Regions from separate parts of the Halomonas sp. BC2 genome, predicted to be linked through region 3. Evidence: predicted binding sites of a transcription regulator. Region 3 holds the regulator's gene; each other region holds the start of a gene.

Region 1 (3,278 bases), on a different contig from region 3:
GATCCAGATCAAAAATCATCACATTGAAGCGCTCACCGCTCGGCAGCTGTGCGACGGCATCCCGCAAGGCATCGTTGAACTGAACACGATTAGGCAGCTTGGTCAGCGCATCGTGGTGCGCCAGGTGCTGGAACTTGAGCGCCTCCTCCTTGACCTCCAGCAGCAGCTCACGCTCGACGACTTTTTTGCGTAACGCTTCGATGGCTTGGGCCATACAGCCAATTTCATCCTGGCGCTGTGTGTAGGGCGTTGCCTGCTCGGTTCGGTTATGGGAAATATGCGTCAGCGCCTTGATCAGACGCGGCACGGGCTTGAACAGCCGATGCATCAACAGGCTCAACAGCAAGGCCGTGGCCAACAGCACGATGCCCAGCGAGGCGACAACCTTCAGCAAAAACTCACGATCCACGTGATACAGCGTCGCCTTCGTGCCAATGGAGGCGACCGACACCCCCCATAGCTCCCCTTGGGAAGACACGATGGGCAGCGCACTGATGAAGTGCTCCTCATGGCCAAGCCAGGCAAAACCCACGTACGGCTCGTTACCGGACGCGGCCAGCGATAGCTCCGGGACTTGAGGCAGTGTGAGCGAGACGTCTTCACCGTGATGGGCATCGGCGACCATGCTGAAGCGGCCATCCGGTAAGCGGGAAAACAGCCAGACGTTGTGGCGCGTTTGCGCACTCGCCAGCGCCAACACATCCACGGGACTGAAACCGGTACTGAGCACCGAGTCTTCATCCCCAAGGGCCTGTTCCGACACCAGGTGCGTCACTTGACCCGAGGGGTCGGTGCGTACCGCCACGTTCGTGTAGATGCGCCGAATCGTAGCGCTCACGATTTGGGCATTCACCAGCGCTTCCCGAGCCCACTGTTCGCGTGCACTGCGCTCCACAATGGTCAAGCCCAGCAAGGCGCCCATGGAATAGGCAAACACCACGCCCAACACCATGAAGGCCGCCACTTTGCCGACCAGGGTGCGATACCAGGGCAGCCCAGCGGCTGGCAACGGTGGTTCTTGCGAACTGGATGGTTCCATATTGGCCGACTCCCCCTCAGCCACGTCTTGCCACATCGCCCCATTGCTGATCATCGATCCTGTCAATGGCATGTTAGCGCCACGCCATGCAGAGCGTTCGTTACCTTGTTGTGCGCGTGCGCGCTCGTTATTCATGTCTTCTTTTCGCAAACTACCATTAAAGACGCGCACGAGTGGCTAAAAATTTAAACGTTTCTTGTTACCTGACCACGCCTGATTGGCATGCGGCTTGCTGCATCTTTCTTGACCATGACACGCGACGACGTATCGAAGGGGAAAAAGATGCACCATTCAGACTACCCACTTAGCGAAGTACCCCTCCAGGCTCGGAAAGGGCTACTCTCTACCTCAGCGGTACTGCTTGGCTTTACCTTTTTCACCGCCACCATGTGGGCGGGTGGCTCCCTGGGCCAAGCCTTCCCGATTGGCCAGTTACTGTGGATTATCGTGGCAGGCAACCTGCTACTGGGTATCTACGCAGCAACGCTGGCTTATATCGCCTGCCAGAGCGGCCTGAATGCCGTCCTGATGGGGCGGTTCTGTTTCGGCGAAAAAGGCAGCAAACTCTCTGACATCATCCTCGGCTTCACCCAGATTGGCTGGTACGCCTGGGGAACCGCCACGATAGCTCTGGTACTGGTACGCACCACGGGGATGCCTGAATGGCTGGAAATCCCCTTGATGGTGCTGTTTGGCTTTGGATTCTGCGTGACCGCCATGATCGGCTATCGAGGCATGGACTGGCTATCGCGCTTCGCCGTACCCGCCATGATGCTCTTCATCTTGATCAGCCTGTTCACCGGGCTGGTCGATGTGCGCGGCTTTGCAGGATTAAGCCAGCAAACGCCAACGGAAAGTATGAGTGTCGCAGCGGCGATCACCGTGATTATCGGTACCTTCATCAGCGGTGGCACCCAGGCGACCAACTGGAGTCGCTTTGCCAGGACGCCGAAAGTTGCGGTGATCGCAACGCTGGCCGCTTTTTTCATTGGCAATGGATTGATGGTGCTGACCGGTGCCTTGGGCACGATGATTTACCAGCAGGCAGATATCGTCGATGTTCTCATTGCCCAAGGCTTTCTCTCCCTCGCGGTATTGATGCTGTTCCTGAACATATGGACGACCCAGGACAACACGATTTACAACTTCGCCGTGGCGGGATGCAACTTGCTGCGCACCGAAAAGCGCCGCTTGGTCACCGTCAGCGGCGCCGCCATTGGTACCGTGCTGGCGGTAGGTGGTATGTACAACCTGCTCATTCCATTTCTGGTGCTGCTCGGCACGTTTATCCCTCCCATGGGCGGGGTGATCATGGCTGATTTTTGGCTCAAGCACCGAGGCCGCTACCCTGCTTTGGCCTCTGCGCAGCTACCCGACTTCAATCGGCGCGGCCTCGCCGCCTATGCCATTGGTGCCGGGGCTGCCTATTTTTCTCCGTTACTACCGCCGCTGGTGGGTGTCGCAGTCGCGGCAGGCAGCTACGCCGTGCTGCTACGTCTGAAGCACGCTACGCTGGGTGATAGCTTCCCATCGACGGCCAAACAATAAGTGAGCACCTGTTTATGAACATGCAGATCATCAATGCCCGCCTTCGCCAGCGCCCTGGGCTTTATCGGCTGGACATCGAGAACGGCGTCTTCACCGCAATCACCGCTCAGGATGCGCCGCAAACGGCAGGCGAAGACCAGAGGGATGCGGGCGGCAAGCTGCTGTGCGCGCCGTTTATCGAGCCGCACATCCACCTGGATGCGGCCCTGACCGCTGGCGAGCCTCACTGGAACCAGAGCGGCACGCTGTTCGAGGGCATCGAACGCTGGGGAGAGCGTAAGCCGTTGCTTGACGAGGCGGACATTCGGGAGCGCGTACTGAAGACCCTCAACCTGTTGATCGGCAACGGCGTGCAGTTCGTGCGCACCCATGCCGACACCAGCGACCCCAGCCTGGTAGGCCTGAAAACCCTTTGCACACTGCGAGACGAGCTGAAGGACAAAATCGACATTCAGGTGGTGGCCTTTCCACAGGATGGCCTGCTTTCATTCCCCGGCGGCGACAAGCTCATGGAAGAGGCGCTGGAGTTTGGCGCCGATGTGGTAGGCGGCATTCCTCACTTCGAGTACACGCGAGAGTTGGGCGTGGCGTCCATGAAGCGCGTCATCGAGCTGGCCATCAAGTACGACCGCCTGGTGGACGTGCACTGCGACGAAATCGATGATCCCAACTCGCGGTTTCTCGAAGTGCT
Region 2 (3,278 bases), on a different contig from region 3:
GGCGGTGCCGGTGTAGAAGTCTTCGCTGGCCACCGCGCCCATGAAGGGCATCTGCATGTGGGTATGGGGGTCGATGCCGCCAGGCATCACCAATTGGTTGCTGGCATCGACGATCTCGCAGCCTTCCGGCACGTCCAGGTCGGTGCCAATGGCGTGGATTTTGCCATCGACACACAGCACATCGGCGCGGTAAGTGTCGGCGTGGGTGACCACCGTGCCGCCCTTGATCAATAAGCTCATGGTTCGCTCCTGTCGTTGTGTTTAGCCAGCAGAATCATTCACCGTCGGTGAGGCGGGTGTAGGTTTCGGGGCGGCGGTCGCGGAAGAACTGCCAGTTGTTGCGCACTTCGCGCACCATGTCTAAATCGATCTCATGCACCAGCAGCTCGTCTTCCGTGGCGCTGGCCTGGGCTTCGATCTTGCCGCGTGGGTTGACGATGTAGCTGGAGCCGTAGAAGTCGCCGATATTCCAGGGCGCCTCGGTGCCAACCCGGTTGATAGCGGCGATGAAGCAGCCGTTGGCGGCGGCGGAGGCGGGTTGCTCCAGCTCCCAGAGGTATTGGGAAAGACCGGCCACCGTGGCAGAAGGGTTGAAAATTACCTCTGCGCCGTTGAGCGCCAGTGCCCGCCAGCCTTCCGGGAAGTGGCGGTCGTAGCAGATATACACGCCGATCTTGCCGTAGGCGGTATCGAAAACCGGCCAGTTGGATTTGCCTGGTTTGAAGAAGAATTTCTCCCAAAAGCCAGCCACCTGGGGAATGTGTGTCTTGTGGTATTTGCCCAGGTAGCTGCCGTCGGCATCGAACACGGCGGCGGTGTTGTAGTAAACGCCGGTCTCGGTCTCTTCATAGATAGGGACGATGATCACCATGCGATGCTCGGCTGCGAGCTTTTGCATCATCTGGCAGGTGGGGCCTTCCGGCACTCGCTCGGCGGCGGCGTACCACTTGCTGTCCTGGCTGGGGCAAAAATAGGGCTGATTGAACACTTCCTGGAAGCACAGCACCTGCACGCCTTGCTCGGCGGCTTGCTGAATCATGGGCAGGTGTGCGGCGTTCATTGCGTCACGAATGGCGCCGGGTTCCTGGTCGGTGCTGGTATTCAGGGCCATCTGGATCAGGCCAATCTTCATTTTCTGCATGGACTACCCCTCTTTTGTCATAACGCGCCGACCTCCGAATGGATGGGAAGTCAGTCGTGTATCGCTCGGTGCTGGGCGTGTCATGAACGCGACTCACGGTCGGGAATTATTATTGTTTACAAAGCTGTCATATTGGACAGCTTTTTGAACATAGCGCTGGATGAAGGCTGTTTGCAAGCAGTTTTTATAGAAAAGTATGTGAGGTTTTAAGTGTTTGTTTTTGCAGTTTTTTAATTTTTAACCTGGCTTTTTTGTCAATATGGTGAAGCGTTGCACTATTATGGTTTTTATATTTTTTTCATATTTATCAGTGTTTTGTTATTTTTTATTGGTTGGTTGTGATTTCTTTTGCATCTTGATGGTGCGTTTTATAGAGATGCCGCTACCCTTTTTATGAGGTTTTAATACCCGTGCGTATAACAACAACGATACGAAAGGCGTCGCTATTATATATGTCTATCAAGTCAGCTTTGTGTTCAATAGGTTAGTGGCGTGGGCATGCGTTTAGGCACGCTTATTGCTGCACAACTTGCTGAACCTTTGAAGATAAAAAGGCAATGGCGAGGCTGAGGAGACAACAATGACGGCAGCTAAATCTCGAATGATCGATCAGCAGGGGTTGGTCGAACTGGCAGTGGAAGACGATGTGCGTGAAAGCCCACGCTTCAACGACGATATTGCGCCTACCGAAGCAAAAGAGCGTACCTGGAGCAAATGGAACATTGCGGCGCTGTGGGTCGGTATGTCGATCTGCGTGCCTACCTACACCCTGGGCGGCGTGCTCACGGCCTACTTTGGGCTGAGCGTTGGCGAGGCGCTACTGGCCATTCTGCTGGCCAATGTGATCGTGCTGATTCCGCTGACGCTGAACGCTTTTCCCGGCACCAAATTCGGCATTCCCTTTCCGGTGGTGCTGCGCTCTTCGTTTGGCATCCTGGGCTCCAACGTGCCCTGCCTGGTCAGGGCGCTGGTAGGCTGCGGCTGGTTTGGCATTCAAACCATGTTTGGCGGGCTGGCCATTCACCTGCTGCTGTCGGCGCTGTTTCCCGCTTGGGCGGCGCTGGGTGGCGTCGGCGAAGTGATTGGCTTCTTCGTGTTTGGCGCCATGAACCTGTACGTGGTGATTCGCGGGGCCGAGTCGATCAAGTGGCTGGAAACCCTGGCGGCACCGCTGCTGTTGGCCGTGGGGATCGGACTGATGATGTGGGCGTGGCCGCACATGTCGATGACCGAACTGCTGGCCCAGCCGCCGTCGCGCCCGGAAGGGGCTTCGATGTATGGCTACTTCTTTGCTGGCCTGACGGCCATGGTGGGCTTCTGGGCGACGCTGTCACTGAACATTCCTGATTTCAGCCGCTTCGCCAAGAGCCAGAAGGACCAGATCGTCGGGCAGATCCTGGGCTTGCCGTTGACCATGTTCTTCTTTGCTGCCCTGGGCGTGGTATTGACCGCCGCCTCGGAAACGCTGGTAGGCCAAACCGTGGCCGACCCGGTGCGCCTGATCGGCTATATCGACAGCCCTTTCTGGGTCATCATGGCCATGCTGCTGATCATCGTGGCGACCATCTCGACCAACACCGCTTCCAATATTGTCTCACCCACCAATGACTTTCAGAACATTGCCCCCAAGCTGATCAATCAAACCCGTGGCGTGCTGATGACTGGCGCCGTGGGGGTGCTGCTGATGGGTTACGACCTGCTGCAAAAGGCGGGGGTGGTGAGCCAGGGCGTTTCTCTGGAGCAGATGTACTCCAACTGGCTGCTGGGCTACTCCAGCCTGCTGGGCCCGATTGCGGGTATTATGGCAGTAGATTACTTCCTGATTAAGAAGCAGCGTTTAGATGTGCCTAGCCTGTACATGGACCACCAGGCTTACCCTGCGGTCAATATCGCCGGATTCATTGCCTTCGGCATTCCGGTGAGCCTGACCCTGCTGTCGCTGCTGACCGGCACCATGAACTGGTTCTATGACTACGGCTGGTTCACGGGCTCGGCGCTGGGGGCGGTGGTGTATTACGTCGCCAGCCGTACGCTGGCGTCGTCTCCCCAGGCAGGCCCTGTGCCGCTGATGGCCAGCGAGGCGGCTCGCCAGCCTTGATGCGGTAGCGCATGGCGCAGCTAGCTGTCGGGCAGAGCC
Region 3 (3,278 bases):
GAAGGCCGATGCTGGCAAAGTGGGCATCGACGATCTCGACCTGACCCGGGCGCCGATGCATGAGCGTGCCCTGGCAGGCATCGGCTACCTGCCTCAGGAAGCATCGATCTTTCGCAAACTGTCGGTGGCCGACAATATCATGGCCATTCTGGAAACGCGTCGTGAGCTGGACCGCAGCAGCCGAGAAGCCAAGCTCGAATCTCTGCTGGAAGATTTTCACATCACCCACATTCGCGACAACCTGGGCATGAGCCTCTCGGGCGGCGAGCGGCGGCGGGTGGAAATCGCTCGCTCGCTGGCCACCGAACCTGCCTTCATTCTGCTGGATGAACCATTTGCCGGCGTCGACCCCATTTCCGTGGGCGATATCAAATCGATCATACGCGCCCTCAAGAAGCGTCATATTGGCGTCCTCATCACCGACCACAACGTGCGTGAAACTCTGGATATCTGCGATATTGCCTACATTGTTGGCGACGGACACATCATCGCCAGTGGAAACCCCCAGGAAATCCTCAATAACCAGAAGGTACGCGACGTCTATCTGGGCGCCGACTTCCGGCTTTAAACAATGGCCCACGAAGACATTTTATTTAGTGGCATGCTTATTGCACTTGCACCAAACGGAGACTCGCTCTAGGGTGGAGCTTTCTGATTAACGAGTGGTTCTCAGATGGTCATGAAAGCTTCTCTTCAACTGCGCATCGGCACACAGCTGACCATGACACCTCAGCTGCAGCAGGCCATTGCGCTGCTTCAGCTATCGACGCTGGACCTTCGTCAAGAAATTCAGCAGGCGCTGGATGCCAACCCCATGCTCGAGCAGGAAGATGAGTTTGGCGAACAGGCCGTCAGCGAGCCTCAGGAAGCCGAGTGGGCAGACAGCATCCCCAGCGAGCTTTCCGTAGACAGCGACTGGTCCGACACGTATCAGGACATGGGGAGCATGGGCGGCAGCAGCGAAGGCCCGGACTTCGAGCGTCAGGCGGCGGGGCAGAGCCTGCACGGTCACCTGCTTTGGCAATTGGCCATGACCGACTTCTCCTCCCGTGAACATGCCATCGCCGAAAGCCTCATCGATGCGCTGGATGCCAACGGCTACCTGACCCAGCCTCTCAACGACATTCGCGAGGGGCTCAAGGCACAAGGCCACGACGGCCTGAGCCAGCGCGAGGTCGAAAACACCCTGCTGCGCCTTCAGCAGTTCGAACCCACCGGAGTATTTGCCCGTGACCTGCGGGAGTGCCTGATGCTGCAGCTGGCCTCGCTGCCCGAAGACACCCCGCTGCTGATGCCTGCCAAACGCCTGGTACGCCAGTTTCTCGAAGCCCTTGGCAAGGACGACATGCGCTTGCTGAAGCGACGCCTGAGCCTCGACGACGAGCAGTTGGACGATGTCATCCGTTTAATTCGCAGCCTTGACCCCAGGCCTGGAAGCGCCTATGGCATCACCGACGACAGCTATGTCACGCCAGATCTGGTGGTACGCCACGATCACGAGGGCTGGCACCTGGAACTCAACCCGGAAGCGCTGCCCCGACTGCGTATTCAGCCCGACTACGCCAGCCTGATCAAACGCGCCGACAAGAGCCAGGACAACCAGTTTCTGAAAGAGCATCTCCAGGAGGCTCGCTGGCTGATCAAAAGCCTTTCGAGCCGCAACGACACCCTGCTGCGCGTGGGGCGCGAGATCATTGCTCGGCAGATCGGCTTTCTGGAGCATGGCGAAGAAGCCATGAAACCACTGATTCTGGCCGATATCGCCGAAGCGGTGGAGATGCATGAATCGACCATCTCGCGGGTCACTACCCAGAAATACATTCATACCCCGCGCGGGGTGTTCGAGCTCAAGTACTTCTTCTCCAGCCAAGTCAGCGGCCAGGAAGGTGGCGACAGCCATTCCAGCACGGCCATTCGAGCACGCATCAAGAAACTGATTCAGGACGAGCCTCCGGGCAAGCCACTCTCCGACAGCCGTCTGGTCACCCTGCTGGAAGCGGGCGGCATCACCGTGGCCCGCCGCACCGTGGCCAAGTACCGTGAGTCGATGGGTATACCTTCGTCGAGTGAGCGCCGTCGTTTACGCTAGTTAAACGCTCTCGCCCAACAAACTCTCGACGAGGGCTTTGCAATGGCCCAAAAAGGGTTACAATCGAAGTACAGTCCGATGGATAAGGAGCACGTCAATGCAAGTAAACATCACTGGTCATCACGTTGAACTGACTGACGCCTTGCGTGACTACGTAAACGAAAAGCTGGAACGCGTTGAGCGTCACTACGACAACATCACGACCGTCCAGGTCACCTTATCTGTCGAAAAGGAGCGCCAGCAAGCGGCTTGCACGCTGCATGCCGCAGGAGCAGACCTGCATGCGGAAGCGCAGGATAATGACATGTACGCGGCCATTGACGCCCTGGCGGACAAAATCGACCGTCAGCTGGTAAAACACAAGGAAAAAGCACAAGCCCGCGCCCAAGGCGCTGGCGTGCGTTAAACCGATGACGTTGGAAACCATACTCCCCCCGGAGCGCGTGCTGTACGACGTGCCCGGGGGCAGCAAAAAAAGGGTGCTGGAGTTTTTCAGCACCTTTATCGCTCAGAACACGCCCAGCCTGGACAGTCAGGAAGTCTTCAGTCGCCTGATTGGCCGTGAACGGCTGGGCAGCACTGGTATCGGCAATGGCGTAGCCATCCCCCATGCACGCAGTCCTCACTGCAGCACGCCCATTGCTGGCTTTCTCAAGCTAGCCGAGCCCGTCGACTTCGATGCCATCGATGGTGACCCCGTCGATCTGGTGTTCGTGCTGCTGGTACCCGAAGAAGCCGATGATACGCATTTGGCGCTATTGGGTCAGGTCGCCACCATCATGAACGACGCAGCCACACGCCAGCAATTGCGCAATGTCAGCAGCCAGCGTGAACTGCTGACGCTGTTGACCGACAAGATTCGCGAGCAGGCTGCCTAGCGCAGCCTTTGCTGGGCAGCAAGGCCGTCGGTAACCCCCTATTCCTTCTCAAGCCAAGAGAGATGCGCTATGCAGCTGGTGATCATTAGCGGCCGTTCAGGGTCCGGTAAGTCCATCGCCCTACAGGCGCTGGAAGATCTTGGCTATTACGCCATCGACAACCTGCCTGCCATGCTGCTGGGCTCGCTGGTCGATGAACTGCGTCAACAGGGGGGGCGTACTCATTTGGCCGTCAGCATCGATGCGCGCAACTTGCCTACTGCACTGGAACAGTTGCCTGCTCTGCTGGAAGAACTACGCCAGCGTCAGAT

Evidence for each region. Region 3 encodes sigma-54, which starts transcription at its own class of promoters, with help from an activator protein. Its sites were predicted from a motif close to TGGCACNNNNNTTGCTNT; they were not measured.
Region 1: codB (cytosine permease) is a predicted target of sigma-54. The motif match lies at 1,258-1,275, and genes of this name have one in related genera.
Region 2: B7L71_RS14060 (NCS1 family nucleobase:cation symporter-1) is a predicted target of sigma-54. The motif match lies at 1,648-1,665, and genes of this name have one in related genera.

What each region holds. Positions count from the first base shown of each region.
Region 1 is NZ_LFGT01000023.1:84,762-88,039, forward strand. It holds gene B7L71_RS14110 (GGDEF domain-containing protein) at 1-1,039, opposite strand, end outside; gene codB (cytosine permease) at 1,322-2,587, shown strand; gene codA (cytosine deaminase) at 2,602-3,278, shown strand, end outside.
Region 2 is NZ_LFGT01000023.1:70,686-73,963, reverse strand. It holds gene hydA (dihydropyrimidinase) at 1-240, opposite strand, end outside; gene B7L71_RS14065 (nitrilase-related carbon-nitrogen hydrolase) at 275-1,141, opposite strand; gene B7L71_RS14060 (NCS1 family nucleobase:cation symporter-1) at 1,722-3,239, shown strand.
Region 3 is NZ_LFGT01000009.1:182,577-185,854, reverse strand. It holds gene lptB (LPS export ABC transporter ATP-binding protein) at 1-568, shown strand, start outside; gene B7L71_RS07255 (RNA polymerase factor sigma-54) at 674-2,089, shown strand; gene hpf (ribosome hibernation-promoting factor, HPF/YfiA family) at 2,187-2,495, shown strand; gene ptsN (PTS IIA-like nitrogen regulatory protein PtsN) at 2,500-2,967, shown strand; gene rapZ (RNase adapter RapZ) at 3,037-3,278, shown strand, end outside.